2 linked regions of the Rhodospirillum rubrum ATCC 11170 genome follow. The protein of the gene in region 1 interacts with the protein of each later gene in a pairwise test. Links are inferred from orthologs where the notes say so. Each region holds a gene or a part of one and is shown in the gene's direction. Other genes may lie near its edges.

Region 1 (2,953 bases):
CGCCGGGCGGGCCGACGGGGGATGTCCTTGGCGACGCGGTCTCGGCCCTGGTCAATCTTGGCTATGGGCGGAGCGAGGCGGTGGGGGCGGCCAGCCGGGCCGCCGGCTTGGGGGCGACCACCGTGCAAGGGGTGATCGGTCTGGCCCTGCGCGATCTCGGCCGGGGAGGGGCATAATCCATGGCCGGGCACGAGGAGGAAGATGAGCGCCTGATCTCGGGGCGCCGCCGCGAGGGCGAGGTCGATGCGGCCCTGCGCCCGCAGTCGCTGGCCGATTTCGTCGGTCAGCGCCAGACCCGTGAAAACCTGGGCGTTTTCGTTCAGGCCGCCCGGGCGCGCGGCGAGGCGATGGATCACGTGCTGTTCCATGGTCCGCCGGGCCTGGGGAAAACCACGCTCGCCCAGATCGTGGCGCGCGAGCTTGGCGTGGGGTTTCGCGGCACCAGTGGGCCGATGATCGTCAAGGCCGGCGACCTCGCGGCGATCTTGACCAATCTCGAGCCGCGCGATGTGCTGTTCATCGACGAAATCCACCGCCTTAATCCCGCCATAGAGGAAGTTTTGTATCCGGCGATGGAGGACTTCCAGTTGGACCTCATCATCGGTGAGGGGCCGGCGGCGCGGAGCGTGCGGATCGACCTGCCGCCCTTCACCCTGGTTGGGGCGACGACCCGGTCGGGCCTCCTGACAACGCCGCTGCGCGACCGCTTTGGCATTCCGCTGCGACTCGACTTCTATGAAACCGATGAATTGGTCCAGATCGTGACCCGGGGTTCCCGGCTTCTTGGCATGGCTTTGACCGACGAGGGCGCCCGCGAAGTGGCGCGACGATCGCGGGGCACGCCGCGGGTGGCCGGTCGGCTGCTGCGCCGGGTGCGCGATTTCGCCGCCGTCGCCGGGCGTTCGCCCGTTGACGCCTTCATCGCCGATGCCGCGCTCAACCGCCTGGAGGTGGACGGGCGCGGGCTTGATGCCATGGACCGGCGCTATCTGTCGCGCATGGCCGACCATTATGGCGGCGGGCCGGTCGGGGTCGATACCCTGGCCGCCGCCCTGGCCGAGGAACGCGATACGGTGGAAGACGTGATCGAGCCCTATTTGATCCAGCAGGGCTTCATCAAGCGGACGCCGCGCGGCCGGATGCTGACGGCGATCGCCTGGACCCATCTTGGGCTGACACCGCCGGCCGAGACGCCGCCGGTTCAGCCCGACCTGTGGTCCGACGCCCCATGACCCAGTCCTTGACGCCGACCAGCGGCCTCTGGCGCCAGGGGTGCCACTTGTTGCCCGTGCGCGTGCATTGGGAAAACACCGATGCCGGGGGTATCGTCTACCACGCCGAATACCTGAAGTTCGCCGAGCGGGCGCGCACCGAGATGCTGCGACTGGCCGGAATTCACCAGGGATCGATGCTGGCGGGCGAGGGGGTGGGCTTCGCCGTGGCGAAGCTGTCGATCGACTACAAGCGTCCGGCCAAGCTGGACGACGCCCTGGTGGTGGAAACCACGCTCGATGCCGTTGGCGGCGCCGTGCTCGATCTCACCCAGACTATCCGCCGCGAGGGTGATCCTCTGGCGATCTTGAAGGTGCGCGTGGCCTGTCTGTCGCTGAAGGCCGGCGTTCCCATCCGCATTCCCGCCATCATGCGGGAGAAACTTGTACCAGGAAACGGCGACTGACCACACGGACACGGGGTTGATTATGGACTACCTCTCCATGGACGCGATAACCCAGCTGACCGGCCAGATGGCCAGCCACTTGGGCATCGCCGGGCTCGATCATCTTGGCCAGACGGCCTCCCGCTTGGGGCTGATGCTGGAGCGGGGCCTTGACGTCCAGTCCAGTCCGCCCCTGCCCGCGGCCGCGCCGTCTGTGCCCGTGGCCAGCGAAATTCTGCCCAATGCCAGCGGCGTCGGCGCCGCCGCGCCCGGGGCGACGATGGGCGAGAAGCCGTCGCTGTCGGCTTGGTCGATGTTCTGGCAGGCCGATATCATCGTCAAGATGGTGATGCTGAGCCTGGTCGGCGCCAGCATCTGGTCGTGGACCATCGTTTTCGAAAAGATCGTTCGCTTACGCGATCTCAACAAGAAAGCCGAGCAGTTCGAAGAGAAATTCTGGTCGGGCGGCTCGCTTGAAGACCTGTTCGACCGCATCGGCCAGCGGCCGCGCGATCCGATGACCGCGGTGTTCGTGGCCGCCATGCGCGAATGGCGTCACAGCGCCCAGCGCCGCAACGGCGCCGCTGGTGCGCGCGCCATGCTGGCCCAGCGCGTCGAGCGGGTGATGGGCATCACCCAGAACCGCGAGCTGGAAACCCTGGAACGCCGGCTGGGCTTCCTGGCCTCGACCGGCGCCGTCGCGCCCTTCGTCGGGCTGTTTGGCACGGTCTGGGGCATCATGAACAGCTTCCACGCCATCGGTATGTCCAATGACACCAGTCTGGCGACGGTGGCCCCCGGTATCGCCGAGGCGCTGTTCGCCACGGCTTTGGGACTGGTCGCCGCCATCCCGGCGGTGATCGCCTATAACAAGCTTTCCGCCGATATCGACCGCTATGCCGGCCGCCTGGAGGCGTTCTCCGGGGAATTCGGGGCGATCCTCGGCCGTCAGCTCGACGAGCGCGAGTAATCGGGCGCCGATCAGGAGAACGATGAGATGGGTGCCTCGGTCCAACCCCGACGCGGCGGTCGCCGCAAGCGCAGTCACCAGATGAGCGACATCAACGTCACCCCGATGGTCGACGTGATGCTGGTCTTGCTGATTATCTTCATGGTGACGGCGCCTTTGCTCACCACCGGGGTCAAGGTCGACCTGCCGCGCACCAGCGCGCCCTCGCTTGACCAGGACAATCAGTCGCTGACCGTTTCGGTCGGCGCCGATGGCACCTTGTATGTTCAAGACAAGGTGACCGACGAAAGCGAACTGATGGCGCGGATGCAGGCGATCACCGGGGT
Region 2 (2,946 bases), 790 kb from region 1 along the record:
CGTTGGAGCGGGTGACCTTCAAGGCGCCGGCGGTGCCGCTGGTGGCCAATGTGACCGCCTCGGCGGTCAGCGATCCCTTGGAAATCCGCCGACTGCTGGTCGAGCAGGTGACGGGCGCGGTGCGCTGGCGCGAGAGCGTGCTTTATATGGTCGACGCCGGGGTGAGCGAATTGGTCGAGCTGGGGGCCGGCAAGGTGCTGGGCGGGCTGGCCAAGCGCATCCATGGCGATCTTGGCGCTCGCTCGATCCAGGGCCCGGCCGATATCGACGCCTTCATCAAGGGGATTTAGGTCCCGTTTATCACTGGGGGGCCGGATCCGCCGGTCCCCGGATTCTAAAGATAAAGCAAATCATGAGAAAGGACGGCTGGGCCGATCCTTCCATCAGGAGATCACCGATGTTCGATCTGACCGGCAAGAAAGCCCTGGTGACCGGGGCGTCTGGTGGGCTGGGTGCGTCGATCGCCAAGGCTCTGGCCGATCGCGGCGCCAGCGTCGCCCTGTCGGGGACCCGCGAGGCGGCCTTGAACGAGACCGCCGTGTTCCTGGGCAAGGACGTGCCCATCCTGCCCTGCGACCTGTCCGACACCGCTGCGGTCGAGCGGCTGATCCCGGCGGCCGAAGCCGCCCTCTCGGGTCTTGATATCCTGGTCAACAACGCCGGATTGACCCGCGACATGCTGTCGATGCGGATGAAGGACGAGGAATGGGATCAGGTGATCGCCGTCAACCTCAGCGCCGCCTTCCGCCTGTCGCGCTCGGCGGTGAAGGGCATGATGAAACGGCGCTGGGGCCGCATCGTCAATATCACCTCGATCGTCGGCGTCACCGGCAATCCCGGTCAGGCCAATTACGCCGCCTCCAAGGCCGGCCTGATCGGCCTGAGCAAGTCGATGGCCGCCGAAGTGGCGGCGCGCCACATCACCGTCAATTGCGTGGCGCCCGGTTTCATCGCCACGGCGATGACCGATAAGTTGAACGAAAAGCAAAAAGAGGCCATCTTGCCCCATATCCCCGCCGGACGCATGGGGGCGCCCGAGGACGTGGCCGCCGCCGTCGTTTATTTGGCGAGCGAAGAGGCGGCCTATGTCACCGGCCAGACCTTGCATGTCAACGGCGGCATGGCGATGATTTGAACCGGCGCGTTTGCGCCGAGGAAAGTTTCTCTCGGAACCGAAGGAATGTTGGTCCGAGCCCGTTGCGGGCGCTAGTCATCCCTGGGCAAGTATGTTAGGCAAGGCGCTCCATAGGGCGGGCGGCTGCTTTTACAGGGGCGATCAAGTCGACCGCGCCATCAACATGATCAGTGACTTCCAAGGAATAGACGAAAATGAGCGACGTCGCCGACCGCGTTAAGAAGATCGTTGTCGAGCATCTGGGTGTCGAAGAAGCCAAGGTAACTGAAAACGCCAGCTTCATCGATGACCTGGGCGCCGATAGTCTGGATACGGTTGAATTGGTTATGGCGTTCGAGGAGGAATTCGGTTGCGAAATCCCCGATGACGCCGCCGAGAAGATCCTGACCGTCAAGGATGCCATCGACTTCATCGAAAGCAACGGCTGATCGGCCGCGACGTCCGGCGACGCCCCGTACCGGGAATCCTTATATGATCTTGGATTTCCGGGAACGCCGGGCAAGGGCTTAGGATCTCGGCCGCGCGAGTGTGTCGCGCTGCCCGATCCGGCCCGCCAAGGCTGGACAATGGGGACTTGTAGCAAGCCATGAGACGTGTTGTCGTCACCGGGTTGGGCATGGTCACGCCCCTCGGATGCGGGGTGAAAACCAATTGGACGAGTCTCGTCCAGGGCAAATCCGGCATTCGACCCATTCAAAAATTCGACGTATCGGACATGCCGGCCCGCGTTGCCGGACAAATCCCGACGGCCGCCGACGGGCCTCACGGCTTTGACCCCGATACGGTCGTGTCCTCCAAGGACCGCCGCCGCATGGACGATTTCATCGTCTATGGTCTGGCCGCCGCCAAAGAGGCGGTGGAAGACAGCGGCTGGATGCCCGAAGACGAGGAGTCCCGCGAGCGCACCGGCGTGATGATCGGCTCTGGCATCGGCGGTTTGACGTCGATCGCCGAGACGGCGTTGATCCTCAAGGAGCACGGGCCGCGCAAGGTCAGCCCCTTCTTCATTCCCAGCGCGCTGATCAATCTGGTCTCGGGCCATGTCTCGATCCGCTACGGCTTCAAGGGTCCCAACCACGCGGTGGTGACGGCCTGTTCGACCGGAGCCCATGCCATCGGTGACGCCAGCCGGCTGATCATTCACGGCGATGCCGATGTGATGGTGGCCGGTGGCGCCGAATCCGCGGTCTGCCGGATCGGCATCGCCGGTTTCGCCGCCGCCCGGGCGCTGTCGACCCATTACAACGACACCCCGGAAGAGGCCTCGCGCCCCTATGACAAGGGCCGGGACGGCTTCGTCATGGGCGAGGGCGCGGGCATCGTCGTGCTTGAGGAATACGAGCACGCCAAGGCGCGCGGCGCCCATATCTACGCCGAGATCCTCGGCTATGGCATGTCGGGCGACGCCTACCACATCACCGCCCCGGCCGAAGACGGCAACGGTGGCTTCCGCGCCATGCGGGCCGCCCTGGCCAATGCCAAGCTGACCGTCGAAGACATCGATTACGTCAATGCCCATGGCACCTCGACGCCGCTGGGCGACGAGATCGAACTGGGCGCGGTCAAGCGGCTGTTTGGCGATCACGCCTATAAGCTGACCATGTCGTCGACCAAATCGGCCATCGGTCATCTGCTGGGCGCCGCAGGCAGCGTCGAGGCGATTTATTCGATCCTGGCCATTCGTGATCAGGTCGCCCCGCCGACGCTTAATCTGCACGATCCGTCCGACGCCTGCGACATCGATCTGGCGCCGCTGGTGGCCAAGGAACGGCCGATCCGCAAGGCGCTGTCGAATTCCTTCGGCTTTGGCG

The links. The genes of interacting proteins can lie anywhere in the genome.
Region 2: the proteins of RRU_RS05690 (region 1) and RRU_RS02200 interact in binary tests that used the Escherichia coli proteins (3 or more experiments, as listed by UniProt). The link is inferred for Rhodospirillum rubrum ATCC 11170 from one-to-one orthologs.

What each region holds. Positions count from the first base shown.
Region 1 is NC_007643.1:1,278,430-1,281,382, forward strand. It holds RRU_RS05690 (tol-pal system-associated acyl-CoA thioesterase), read left to right. Parts: upstream 1-1,228; coding sequence 1,229-1,678; downstream 1,679-2,953. Other genes in the region: ruvA (Holliday junction branch migration protein RuvA), read left to right, coding at 1-176; ruvB (Holliday junction branch migration DNA helicase RuvB), read left to right, coding at 180-1,232; tolQ (protein TolQ), read left to right, coding at 1,716-2,627; tolR (protein TolR), read left to right, coding at 2,655-2,953.
Region 2 is NC_007643.1:492,180-495,125, forward strand. It holds RRU_RS02200 (acyl carrier protein), read left to right. Parts: upstream 1-1,329; coding sequence 1,330-1,563; downstream 1,564-2,946. Other genes in the region: fabD (ACP S-malonyltransferase), read left to right, coding at 1-290; fabG (3-oxoacyl-[acyl-carrier-protein] reductase), read left to right, coding at 398-1,135; fabF (beta-ketoacyl-ACP synthase II), read left to right, coding at 1,722-2,946. UniProt on the Escherichia coli protein: Carrier of the growing fatty acid chain in fatty acid biosynthesis.